One region of the Pseudomonas orientalis genome, then DNA from elsewhere that is predicted to be linked to it. Evidence: riboswitches for the same ligand, from Rfam matches in the RefSeq annotation. Region 1 holds a riboswitch; each other region holds the start of a gene.

Region 1 (4,454 bases):
CGCAGTCTCAACCGCCTGACGCCAATGCGCCTGCAATGTACGACGTCACTGCGCGCGCCGACGATCCGTATTATCGCGCCGGCTCGCGCAAGCCTTCACGCTCTCTGGATGAAATGGCTCGCCATATTGACCGGCGTGGTCGAAGGTTGCATGACAGCAACGGCGACGGGGTGTTGCGTCTCTCTTATACGTTCAATGAAGCCTCAGCCAATGAGAGCAAGTTCAACGACACTCAAAAAGACCAGGCCCGGCGCGCCATGCAGTCCTGGGCCGATGTGGCAAACATTACGTTTGACGAAGACACTGTTGGGGCTGAAGGTCGCCTGCGGTTTGTCAACGACAAGACACCGGCCGTTGCGGATGCCGTTTTTTTGCGCTATCAGGCGCGCATTCGGGTGAACTCCGGTTATGCAGATAATCGCGCGCCGACGGTTAACGGCTTTGAACGCCAGACGCTCACCCATGAGATAGGCCATACGCTGGGCGCCGCGCATACCGGCGATTATGATGCCACCCGTGGGCCTGTCGCTTATGAGACGCACGCCGCTTACGCGCAAGACAGTCGTGCCTATTCCGTCATGAGCTATTTCGCTCCGGGCAATACGCACCATGACTTCAATGGTCAATACGCCTCTTCGCCGCTGATGGCCGATATTGCCTGGTGTCAGCGGGTGTACGGGGCCAACCACCACACTCGCAATACCGATACCACCTACGGGTTCAACTCCAATACCCAGCGGGACGACCTGTCATTGAATTCGTCGCGCGACGGTGCTGTCTTCTGCGTCTGGGATGGCGGAGGCAACGATACGTTGGATTTCTCCGGCTATCATCAGAACCAGGTGATCAACCTGCGCGCCCAGTCGTTTTCCGACGTAGGGGGCATGAAGGGTAATGTTTCCATCGCCAAGGGCGTCGTCCTGGAAAACGCCATCGGCGGTTCTGGCAATGACGTACTGATCGGAAATGACGCCGACAACCGTCTCAAGGGCGGAGCCGGCGCGGACCGCATGCGAGGGGGGGCAGGCAGCGACACGTTCGTATACGACAATGCCGGTGATTCGACGTTATATGCGCCTGATCAGTTAGTAGACTTTGTCAGCGGTCAGGACATCATCGATATTTCCTCGCTGTTGCGCAGGCATTCCATCGACTCGCTGACATTCGTCAGCCAGCTCACCGGGCGGGCAGGCGAGGTGGGCGTGGGCTACGATCCGCAGACGAACGAGTCATGGGTAGTGCTCGACCTGACCGGCAATGGCGAAATTGATTTCTACCTCGAGAGCCGCGGCCAAATCGGGCATGCCGACATTGTGGGTGATGTGCCGGTGAGCTATCGCTATGCGTACGCTGTCGCTTGAGCATGGAGCATTGACCGCCGGCCACGCACTGCGTAGCCTTGCCTGCTCGAGGTTCTTCGGCTGCGGTCGAAGCTAAGAAGGGAACGCGGTACAAGCCGCGGCTGCCCCCGCAACTGTGAAGGGTTCACCTGACTGCAATGCCACTGCCGATACGGTGGGAAGGCGCAGCCGGCGCCGGTCTTAGACCTGCAAGCCCCAAGCCAGGAGACCTGCCTCGCAATCGATTTTCAATTCAACCGGGCGGGGTGATCCGGTGACGAAACCTGCTGCTGCGTGCCGTCGCAGAGCCTGTCGTCCCGTATGCCCGCCCCAAAGGGCATCCGATGAAAACACTGGCCAAACTCCCCGTCACCATCGTTACCGGTTTTCTCGGCTCGGGTAAAACCACCTTGCTGCGCCATATGCTCGACAACGCCCAGGGCCGTCGCATTGCGGTGATCGTCAACGAATTCGGCGAGCTGGGCATTGACGGTGAAATCCTCAAGCAGTGTTCCATCGGTTGCACCGAGGAAGAAGCCAATGGCCGCGTGTATGAGCTGGCCAATGGCTGCTTGTGCTGCACCGTGCAGGAAGAATTCTTCCCGGTGATGCGCGAGCTGGTGGCCCGACGCGGCGACCTTGACCATATCCTCATCGAAACCTCCGGCCTGGCCCTGCCCAAACCTTTGGTCCAGGCCTTCCAATGGCCGGAAATCCGCAATGCCTGCACCGTGGACGCGGTGATCACCGTGGTCGACAGCCCGGCCGTGGCCGCCGGCACCTTCGCCGCATTCCCTGATCAGGTCGACGCCCAGCGCAAGCTCGACCCGAACCTGGATCATGAATCGCCCTTGCACGAGCTGTTCGCCGACCAACTGGCCAGCGCCGACCTGGTGATCCTCAACAAGGCCGATCTGATCAGCGCCGAAGACCTGGCCCGGGTGCGCCTGGAAGTAGCCGAGGAGCTGCCGCCGGCAGTGAAAGTCATCGAAGCCAGCAGCGGCCGCCTGCCACTGGACGTGCTGATCGGCCTGGGCGCCGGTTCCGAGGAGCATATCGACGCGCGCCACAGCCATCACGACCATCACCACGACGGTGAGGACGACCACGACCACGACGCTTTCGACTCCATCTCCATCGACCTGCCTCAAGCCGACGAAGCCCTGTTGCTCGACGCCCTGACGCAGTTGGTGGTGCAGCACGGCATCCTGCGCATCAAAGGCTTTGCTGCGATCCCGAACAAGCCGATGCGGCTGCTGATCCAGGGCGTGGGCACGCGCTTCGACAAGCACTTCGACCGTGCCTGGGGCCCGGAAGAGACACGCACCACGCGCCTGGTGCTGATCGGCCAGGAACTGGATGCCGCCGGCCTCGAAGCGCAACTGCGCGCCGCCCTCAGCGTTTAACCATGCACCTGCTCAGGACCCAACCCGGTGGCTTCGTCGCGGACGACAATATCGCCGACCTTGGCCAAACCCCCGCCGAGCTGGTAATCCTGTGCAGCGGCGATTCCAGCCTGGCGCTGCTTGCCGAAGCGGCGCAGCAACTGCCCGAGGATTACCCCGGCCTGCGCCTGGCCAACCCGATGCAGGTGCAGAACCACGCCTCGGTCGACCTGTACGTCGATGAGGTGTTGCGCCACGCCAAGGTCATCCTGATTTCCTTGCATGGCGGCATCGGTTATTGGCGCTACGGCATCGAGCGCCTGGTGGAACTGGCCGAGCGCGGCGTCACGCTGATCCTGGTGCCGGGAGATGATCGCCCGGACCCGGAACTCAGCGGTCTGAGTACCGTCGGCGCGGCGCAGCGTGACCGGCTGTGGCAGTTCCTGCGCCAGGGCGGCCTGGGTAATGCGCTGGATTTCTATCGCTGCCTGGCCAGTGGCTATCTCGGGCGCGACTACCCATGGACCGAGCCGCAAAGCTTGCCGCGTACGTCGATTTATCACCCGCATACGGCCAACGCCGAGCTTGAGCACTGGCAGGCGGATTGGCGCGCGGACTTGCCGGTGGCGGCGGTGCTGTTCTACCGCTCCCATTTGCAGGCCGCCAATACCGGGTTTATCGATGTGTTCTGCCAGCGTTTGCAGGCGGCGGGCCTCAGCCCGTTGCCGATAGCGGTGGCCAGTTTGAAAGAGCCCGGTTGCCTGGCGGTGGTTGAAGACTGGCTCGATCAAGTACAGGCGGCGGTGATCCTGAACACCACCGGCTTTGCCCAATCGAGCCCCGAAGCGCCGCATCTGCGCCCGTTTCGCCGCAATATCCCGGTGATCCAGGCCATCTGCGCCCAGGATAACCAGCCCGGCTGGCAAGTCAGTGCACAAGGCCTGGGCCCCCGCGATTTGGCGATGCACATTGCCTTGCCGGAGCTGGACGGGCGCATCATCAGCCGGCCGATCAGCTTCAAGGACCTGGCCTGGCGCAGTGAGCGCAGCCAGTCGGACGTGGTGTGCTACCGCGCCGCGCCCGAGCGCATGGATTTTGTCGCCGAACTGGCGCGCCGCTGGGTCGAGCTGGCGCGACTGTCGAATGCGCACAAGCGTGTCGCGTTGATCCTGGCCAACTATCCAACCCGCGACGGCCGCATCGGCAACGGCGTGGGCCTGGATACGCCGGCGGCGGCGCTGAACATCTTGCGCGCGTTGCAAGCAGAAGGCTATCCGGTGCCGTCCACCTTGCCGGACAGCGGCACCGCCTTGATCCACGCCTTGCTGGGCGGCGTCACCAATGACCTGGACAGCCTCGACCTGCGCCCCTGCCATCAGAGCCTGAGCCTGGACGATTATGAAGCGATGTTCCAGCGTCTGCCCGAGGCCAATCGTCAAGCCGTGCTGGAGCGCTGGGGCACGCCGCATCAGGACCCGATGTGCCGCGACGGCCGCTTGATGATCGCCGGCCTGCGCCTGGAACAGACCTTCATCGGGATTCAACCGGCGCGGGGTTATCAGGTTGATCAGAGCGCGGTGTATCACGACCCTGACCTGGTGCCGCCCCATGGCTATCTCGCCTTCTACTTCTGGCTGCGCCAGACCTACGGCGCCCATGCCGTGATTCATGTGGGCAAGCACGGCAACCTCGAATGGCTGCCGGGCAAGGGCGTGGGCCTGTCGGAAAA
Region 2 (4,454 bases), 890 kb from region 1:
CCTCGACGCGGGCGGCCAGCCACAGGTTCTGGATTGCGCAGGACAACGACGCCATGTCCATTTCCGGCAAGGTGCGACGGCCGAAGATGTGCCGCTCGCGATCCTCCATCAGCGCCGCCACCAGTACTTCGGCGCAGTCGTGGATGCCTTCGACCTTGAGCTTCATGAAGTCGTCGGAACGCTCGCCCAGGGCCTCGGCGGTGCGGATGCGCTCCTCTTCCACCAGGTGTTGAATCCGCCCCCGCAATTGACGATCGCTGATGCGGATAAAGCGCCACGGCTGCATCAAGCCGACGCTCGGTGCCTGGTGGGCGGCCTGGAGCAGGCGCTGCAGTAATTCAGGCGCGACGGTGCCGCCGCTGAAATGGCGCATGTCGCGGCGTTCGGCGATGGCGCGGTAGACGGCTTGGCGGTCGGGCTCGGGGAAGGCGTGGTCAGTCATGGCCTCATCGGGGGCAAGCCCCCTCCCACAATTGACCGAGTTGAAACCCCATCCAATGTGGGAGGGGGCTTGCCCCCGATAGCGGTGTCAGGGGCTGGCGCAAAAAGCGCGGCCACCGCGGTCGGATTGGACGGAAAGTAAAAATGCACATAAGAGGCCGTCATCCGCCCCTGCCGATACACCGCCTCGGCCCCGCGCCCGCCATTGGGGCTCAGCCCGCGAGCGATCGGTTCCCACTCAGTGCTGGTCAAGGAGTGGTGATAGGTATGCCCGCGCAACGTGCCCTCGGGCAGCTCCACGCTTTGCAGCGCCAGGGCCGCCAATTTCTTTTGCATCACGGCATCGCCCTGCAGCAGGCCGAGCAGTTCGGCACGATTGCCGTCGACATCGGTCAGCGAGTCGAGCAAATACAGCATGCCGCCACACTCGGCGAGCAATGGCTTGCCGGCGGCATGATGGGCGCGGATCGCCTCAAGCATCGAGATGTTTTCCGACAGCGCCTGGTGATGCAGCTCCGGGTAGCCGCCTGGCAGATAGAGGCTGTCGACCGCAGGTAATACGCAGTCATGGATCGGGGAAAAGAAGCTCAACTCGGCCCCCATTGCCCGCAGCAGGTCGAGGCTGGCGCCGTAGGTAAAGGCGAAGGCTTCGTCACGGGCTACCGCAATGCGTACCCCGGCGAGCAGCGGCTCGGCCTCGATGACTTCGGGCGCGGCAAACGTCACCGGCGGCGGCACGGCCACTTCGCAACTGCTGCCCAGCGCCTGGGCGGCGGCGTCCAGACGCGCGTCAAGGTCATTCAGTTCGCTGGCTTGCACCAGGCCCAGGTGTCGGCTGGGCAATTCAATACCGGTTTCGCGCGACAGCGCGCCGTACCAGCGCAACCCTTCGGTCAGGCTGCCCTCCAGCAACTGCGCATGGCGCAGCGTGCCGACGCGGTTGGCGAGCACCCCGGCGAACGGCAGGTCCGGCTGGTAGCGCGCCAGGCCCAGCGCGAGCGCGCCAAAGGTCTGCGCCATGGCCGTGCCGTCGATCACGCCCAGCACCGGTACACCGAAATGCCGCGCCAGGTCGGCGCTGGACGGGGTGCCGTCGAACAGGCCCATCACGCCTTCGATCAGGATCAGGTCGGCCTCCCCCGCCGCTTCCCACAACAGGCGACGGCTTTCCTGCTCGCCGACCATCCACATGTCCAATTGATACACCGGCGCGCCACTGGCGCGTTCGTGAATCATCGGGTCAAGAAAGTCCGGCCCGCATTTGAATACGCGGACCTTGCGCCCCAGGTTGCGGTGCAAACGCGCCAACGCGGCGGTGACGGTGGTTTTGCCTTGACCGGACGCCGGTGCGGCGATCAATACGGCCGGGCAATGACGGGGCTGATTCAAAGTTCGACGCCTTTCTGAGCCTTGATACCGGCCTGGAACGCGTGCTTGAGCATGCCCATTTCGGTGACGGTATCGCCCATTTCGATCAGTTCAGGCTTGGCGCCACGGCCGGTGACCACCACGTGCTGCATCGGCGGACGGGCTTGCAGGTCGCTGAGCACCTGGTCCAGATCGAGGTAGCCGTGCTTGAGCGCAATGTTCAATTCGTCCAGCACTACCAGGCCGATGGAGGGGTCATTGAGCATCGCCCGGGAGACGGCCCAGGCCGCTTCGGCGGCCGCGATATCGCGCTGGCGATCCTGGGTTTCCCAGGTGAAGCCTTCGCCCATCACATGGAAGTGCACTTGCTCGGGGAAACGGCGGAAGAACAGCTCTTCGCCGGTACTGTGGCGCCCCTTGATGAACTGCACCACGCCGCATTGCATGCCATGGCCCATGGCCCGGGCCAGCATGCCGAAGGCGGAACTGCTCTTGCCCTTGCCGTTGCCGGTCAGCACCAGCAGCAAACCGCACTCATTGGGCGAATTGGCGATGCGTTCATCGATCACGGCTTTTTTGCGCAGCATGCGCGCCAGGTGGCGTTCTTCGCGGTCGGGGGTATCGGTCATGGCAGCTCTCCGTTGGGGCTGGACAAAAACGGCGGGCAGGAAAAAATAAAACAGACAGCCAAGCATCGCCCACCGTGATGCTGTTGAATGTTTCAGGCCGGTCTCCGGGCTCATGAGTGGCGCTCTGCCTGTGTAAAAGACAGTGCCGGCCAACGGCGCGCCTTCCCATATCGCCTGCGATACAGTGGCCAACAGCGCCGTCTTGACTCATTTACCGTTGCGGGGGCAGCGCCGGAATTGCGGCAGCACTGTGTACAAGTGCGCTCACTCACCGGCTTCCCTGTTTCACTCTGTCGACGCAAACGCCACAGAGCACCTGGAACAAGCCGCGAAGGTTAGTGGGTTGGGGGTGGAGCGTCAATTAAAGCTGGCCCTGTACTTGAACCATCAAGGTGATGTGCTTCTCTACCCTTACAGGTATTCAGGAGAACACCATGCATAAAACCAGACTCGCCTTACTGATCATGTTCGCCGGCACCCTCGCCGCCTGCGGAGAAAGCTCCACTCTGCAGGTGGCAGATGGCACCGGACCCTCGCCCCGGTTGCCGGAACCGAACAAGACGCTGATCCCCACCGTAAACATCGCGCCGGCTGTCGGTTGGCCAGAAGGTGCCAAGCCAACTGCCGCAGCCGGCACGCAGGTGGCCGCATTTGCCGAGGGCCTGGAGCATCCGCGCTGGCTCTATGTGTTGCCCAATGGCGACATACTAGTGGCCGAGACCAACGCACCGCCCAAGCCGGATGACACCAAAGGCATTCGCGGCTGGGTCATGGAAAAAGTCATGGGCCGCGCCGGCGCGGGTGTGCCGAGCCCGAACCGCATCACCCTGCTGCGCGATGCCGACCACGACGGTGTCGCCGAAACGCGCACGGTGTTCCTGGAAAACCTCAACTCGCCGTTCGGCATGGCCCTGGTCGGTAACGACCTGTACGTGGCGGACTCGGACAAGTTGCTGCGTTTCCCCTACCAGCCTGGCGAAACCGCGATCAAGGCGGCCGGCACCAAGGTTGTCGACTTACCGGGTGGCAGCCTCAACCATCACTGGACCAAAAACGTGGTGGCCAGCCAGGATGGCAGCAAGCTGTATGTCAGCGTCGGCTCCAACAGCAACGTCGGCGAGAACGGTCTGGAAGCCGAAGAAGGCCGGGCGGCGATCTGGGAAGTGGACCGCGCCACGGGCCAGCACCGTATTTTCGCCTCCGGCCTGCGTAACCCCAACGGCATGGCCTGGGAACCCCAGAGCGGCAAGCTGTGGACGGCAGTGAACGAACGCGATGAAATCGGCAGTGACCTGGTGCCGGACTACATCACCTCGGTCAAGGATGGCGCGTTCTACGGCTGGCCTTTCAGCTATTACGGGCAACATGTGGACGTGCGCGTCACGCCGCAGAACCCGCAGCTGGTGGCCAAAGCCATTGCGCCGGACTATGCGGTCGGCCCGCATACCGCGTCATTGGGGCTGACTTTCGCGCAAGGCAGCAAACTACCGGCGCAGTTCAGCAACGGTGCGTTCATCGGCCAGCATGGCTCGTGGAATCGCAAGCCGCACAGTGGCTACAAGGTGATCTTCGTGCCGTTCGAGGGTGGGCAGCCTAAGGGCAAGCCGGTGGATGTGCTGACCGGGTTCCTTGATAAAGATGAGAACGCCATGGGTCGGCCAGTGGGGGTGGTGATCGATCAGCAAGGCGCTTTGCTGGTGGCGGATGATGTGGGCAATAAGGTGTGGCGGGTTTCCGCTGCCAAGTAAACCCTCTCAGGCACACCACAAAACAATGTGGGAGGGGGCTTGCCCCCGATGGCGGTGTATCAGTCACTATCTCCAGTGGCTGACACACCGCTATCGGGGGCAAGCCCCCTCCTACATTTGAATCTATGTCTGACTCAGGGATTGCGTGCCAGGTTGGCCGGCAGCACGCGCTTGGCGCTCAGGTAAGCATTCTGCCAATACGCCTTGGACAGCGTATCCAGCTTCACTGTACCGCCGGTCTGCGGTGCGTGCACAAAACGGCCCTCGC
Region 3 (4,454 bases), 630 kb from region 1:
CATTTCTCCGGCCGATCAGGATCAGCGCAAACACCGGCGCACCCACCAGTGCCGTGACCACGCCCACCGGTATCACCTGACCCTTGATCAAGGTACGCGACAGCACATCTGCCGCGATCAGGAACAAGGCGCCACCCAGGGCGCTGGCCGGCAGCAGGCGCGAGTGCCCGGAGCCGAGCATCAAGCGTACGGCATGGGGGATCACCAGCCCGACAAACCCGATGGAGCCGACAATCGACACCATCACCGCCGTCACCACCGCCGCGCAGCCCACCAGCACGACCTGCACGCGACGCACTGGAATGCCCAGCGAGGCCGCCGAATCGGTGCCGAAGGTAAATGCATCCAGCGCACGTCGGTGCCACAGGCACACCATCAGCCCGCCGACCGCCACCGGCACCGCCAGCCACACCGACGGCCAGCGCACGCCGCTGAGGTTGCCCAACAGCCAGAACATGATGCCGCGCGCCTGTTCGGAGCTGGCCGACTTGGTAATCAGGAACGCGGTAAGCGCATTGAACAACTGCGAACCGGCAATGCCGGCGAGGATGATCTGGCCAGTGCCGCTGGACGATCCGCTGGCCCGCGCCAGCAGGATCACCAGTGCGAACGCGGCCATGGCGCCGACAAAGGCGCCCGCCGACAACGAAATCAAACCGCCGCCCACCCCGAGCAAGGCAATCAGCACCGCACCGGTCGAGGCGCCGGCGCTGATGCCGAGCAAATACGGGTCGGCCAGCGGATTGCGCAGCAACGACTGCAGGATCACTCCACAGGTCGCCAGGCCCGCGCCACAGGCACCGGCGACCAGGGCGCGGGTCAGGCGGTAGTTCCACACCACGCCTTCGTCGATGGGGTCGAGCACGTAGCTGGCCGCCCACAGTTTGTTGGCGAGCACCTGGAGCACCACCTGCGGCGAGATAGCGGTTTCGCCGATGGCCACGCCGGCAAGCAGGGCGATCAGCAGCAGCGTGAGGGCGAGCAGGGTTCGTATCATTGCGGCAGGTCGTAGCCGTCGATGGCGGCGGCCAGTTGTTCCAGGCCGTCGAAGGTGCGCAGGCTGGCCTGCAGTGCCAGGGCGTCGAGGATGATGATGCGGTTGTGTTTCACCGCGTCCATGTTGCGCGTTACCGGGTCACTGCGCAGGAAGGCCAGCTTCTTTTCATAGTCGTCGGCGGGGTAGCGGCGGCGGTCCATGCGCGCGATCACCAGGAAGGTGGGGTTGGCCTTGGCGATGGTCTCCCAGCCGACGGCGGGCCACTCTTCATCGGACTGCACCACGTTGCGCAGGCCGAGGGTTTGCAGCATGAATTGGGGAACACCTTTGTGGCCGGCCACGTAAGGGTCGCTGGCCATTTCGGCACTGGAGAACCATACCAGCGCGCTGGCCTGCTTCAAGCCTTTGCCCTGCGCGGTGGCGATCGATTTGGCCAGGCGCGTCTTGAGTTCGTCGGTCAGTTGCTGGCCGCGCGCTTGCACGTCGAAGATCTCGGCCAGTTGGCTGAGGCCTTTGTAGATCGTCTCGATGCGAAACGGCTCCAGCCGCGTGCCATCGGCGCCCACCAGGTTGTCCTTGCCTTCGCAGTCGGAGGGCAGCAGGTACGTGGGGATATTCAGTTCATGGAACTGTTCGCGGGTGCCCACCACGCCTTGGGGGCCGACCACCCATTCCAGCTCGGCGGCCACCAGTTGCGGGCGCTTGGCGATCACCGCCTCGAAGCTCGGCTCGTTATTGGCCAGACGCTCGATGCTGTCGTTCTGCGCCTTGTACTGCGCCAGTACATCGTTGAACCACAGCGACGTGCCGACCACTTTATCGCCCACGCCCAGCGCATACAGCATCTCGGTGGCGGCCTGGCCGATGGTCACGCTGCGCGCGGGGGCTTGCGCAAAGGTGATGGGGCTGCCGCAGTTTTCCACGGTCAGCGGGTAGTGGGTCGGCGCGGCTTGGGCCAGGGCGCAGACACCCAGGCCGATGATCAGGGCCGTAACGCGTGGCAGCATGGGGCAGTCTCCGTTTGAACCGTCGGTGAAGCAGGGCAGGGACGGTTCGGAAATACACCCACGCGCGCCGCCGGCCGGGCAGCGCAAGGATGGCCTTCCCGGACACCCCGCCGGTTAGTGAGTCACTTGGCCGGCAGGTCTCCTGACTGATGCGTCGTCGCCAGGCTCCGGCCTTCCCGGACGACGTCCAGTGGCAGTGGGGAGCAGGCTCGGCACCTACAGTTGCGGGGGCAGTTTCGATTGACGTCGCGGGCGGCGTTTCGAATTCCCTATTAGTCCCGTGTGGGAACCGGCGGCGCTATGGTAGTCGATCACGGCCTGTAGGAGCGAGCTTGCTCGCGAAGGACGTTAACGATAACGCGGTCAACCGGATGCCTCGCGGTGCTCGAAGGTGCTTGGCGAGCAAGCTCGCTCCTACAGTGGGCCGTGCTCAGAGTCGGATATCCTGCGGCCCCCGGATCAGCGCTTCGATCCGCGTTCCGGTGGCGCGCTCTTCGTTGCTGAAACCGTCGTAGTCGGCCAGGTTGCCGAAGCGGATCCCGGTCAGTTGTTCGATCTGCAACACGCTGCGCCGGTAGGTTTTGAGCGGGCCGAAGACCAGGTCCAGTTGATCCAGCTCGCGGCGCTGATCAATCATGTACGCGCTGGCGGAGGGTTTGCCGTCGTCGCTGAGGTAGGCCACGACTTTCCAGAACGCCTGGGGGATTTTCACGCCACGGTACAGGCGGTCGTCGTCGGCGAACACCGGCCCGCTGAAGATACTGGCGCGGGCTTTCCAGCGCTGGGTGTTGTCGAGGATATAGTCCTCCAGTTCCAGCCAGGTCTTCTGGTTGAAGCCGCTCATCTGCGGCGAGCAGTTGGTGAAGTGGAAGGTGTCGAGGTTGGCGGTGTTCGCCTCGTCGCCCCAGTTCGGGTCCTGGCGCCGCACCAGATGACCACGGTCCAGGCCGTTGCCGGCGTAGAGGTCGTCGCCCACCTGGGCGTCGAGGGGCAGGCGGCCGTCGTAGGCCCAGGTGTCGTTGCTGCGCACGATATCCACGTGCTTGCCGCCGTCGATGTTGACGCCGACATAGAGTGCCAGGCGGCGGGCGCGCGACATGCTGATGGAAAAGTGCGTGTAGTCCAGGCGCCCGGGCTGGGCGTCGCCTGCCACGGTCGGTTCCAGCGTGGGCCAGGGCACCGCGAAGCTGCCGAGAAAATCCTCGGCGTAGCCGCGCCGATCCTGCAGGTCCTTGGCTGCGGTGACACGCGGCGTCGCGGCCCTGGCCTCCAGCAAGGATGGACTGGGCGTGAGCAGTGGGCGAAGGTCGGCAAGCCTTGGGCGATAGGACAGGTCAGTTTTGACGTGGCGTGCGGGCATGGGGTATTCCTTATGGGGCCTCGGATAAACACGACTGCAACATGATTTCATGACAATTTGGCCCAGGCGGCAAACCCGCGTCTATCCTGAAGTCGTCAACCGGCCGTTCACCACACGCCAAAAAGGAGCCAGCTTATGTGTGTTCGCCACCCGCGAAATCCGATTTTCTGCCTGATCCCGCCGTACATGCTCGACCAGATCGCGCGCCACGGTGACAAAGCCCAACGCGAGGTTGCGCTGCGTACGCGCGCCAAGGACAGCACGTTCCGCTCGTTGCGCATGCTCGCCGTGCCCGCCAAAGGCCCGGCCCGCATGGCGCTGGCGGCGGGCGCCGAGAAACAGCGCTCGATCTACAGCGCCGACAACACCGACAGCCTGCCCGGCAAGCTGATCCGTGGCGAAGGGCAACCCGCCAGCGGTGATGCCGCGGTGGACGAGGCCTACGACGGCCTGGGCGCGACCTTCGATTTTTTCGACCAGGTGTTCGACCGCAATTCCATCGACGATGCCGGCATGGCGCTGGATGCCACCGTGCACTTTGGCCAGGACTACAACAATGCGTTCTGGAACTCGACCCAGATGGTCTTTGGTGATGGCGACCAGCAGTTGTTCAACCGCTTCACCGTGGCCCTCGACGTGATTGGTCATGAACTCGCCCACGGCGTCACCGAGGATGAAGCCAAGCTGATGTACTTCAACCAGTCCGGTGCGTTGAACGAGTCAATGTCGGATGTGTTCGGGTCGCTGATCAAGCAATACGCGTTAAAGCAGAAGGCCGAGGACGCCGATTGGCTGATCGGCAAAGGGTTGTTTACCAAAAAGATCAAAGGCACTGCATTGCGCTCGATGAAAGCCCCCGGCACCGCATTTGATGACAAATTGCTGGGCAAGGACCCGCAGCCGGGGCATATGGATGACTTTGTGCAAACCTATGACGACAACGGTGGCGTGCACATTAATTCCGGCATTCCCAACCATGCGTTCTATCAGGTTGCCACCCGGATTGGCGGGTTCGCCTGGGAGCGTGCCGGGCGTATCTGGTATGACGCCCTGCGTGATTCGCGGTTGCGGCCGAACTCCGGTTTTTTGC

Evidence for each region. A riboswitch is a leader RNA that binds a small molecule or an ion and turns the genes downstream of it on or off. The one in region 1 is predicted to bind cobalamin.
Region 2: it holds a riboswitch for cobalamin, as region 1 does, so the genes downstream of both, cobO (cob(I)yrinic acid a,c-diamide adenosyltransferase) here and cobW (cobalamin biosynthesis protein CobW) in region 1, are expected to answer to the same signal.
Region 3: it holds a riboswitch for cobalamin, as region 1 does, so the genes downstream of both, MRY17_RS16960 (ABC transporter substrate-binding protein) here and cobW (cobalamin biosynthesis protein CobW) in region 1, are expected to answer to the same signal.

What each region holds. Positions count from the first base shown of each region.
Region 1 covers NZ_CP094351.1:3,188,701-3,193,154, reverse strand. Annotated here, with positions in the region: gene MRY17_RS14230 (M10 family metallopeptidase C-terminal domain-containing protein) at 1-1,361, shown strand, start outside; cobalamin riboswitch at 1,394-1,592, shown strand; gene cobW (cobalamin biosynthesis protein CobW) at 1,685-2,746, shown strand; gene cobN (cobaltochelatase subunit CobN) at 2,749-4,454, shown strand, end outside.
Region 2 covers NZ_CP094351.1:4,082,447-4,086,900, forward strand. Annotated here, with positions in the region: gene bluB (5,6-dimethylbenzimidazole synthase) at 1-442, opposite strand, end outside; gene MRY17_RS18100 (cobyrinate a,c-diamide synthase) at 439-1,830, opposite strand; gene cobO (cob(I)yrinic acid a,c-diamide adenosyltransferase) at 1,827-2,438, opposite strand; cobalamin riboswitch at 2,517-2,773, opposite strand; gene MRY17_RS18110 (PQQ-dependent sugar dehydrogenase) at 2,873-4,186, shown strand; gene MRY17_RS18115 (C40 family peptidase) at 4,321-4,454, opposite strand, start outside.
Region 3 covers NZ_CP094351.1:3,819,017-3,823,470, reverse strand. Annotated here, with positions in the region: gene MRY17_RS16965 (FecCD family ABC transporter permease) at 1-997, opposite strand, end outside; gene MRY17_RS16960 (ABC transporter substrate-binding protein) at 994-2,004, opposite strand; cobalamin riboswitch at 2,120-2,313, opposite strand; gene MRY17_RS16955 (DNA/RNA non-specific endonuclease) at 2,435-3,364, opposite strand; gene MRY17_RS16950 (M4 family metallopeptidase) at 3,500-4,454, shown strand, end outside.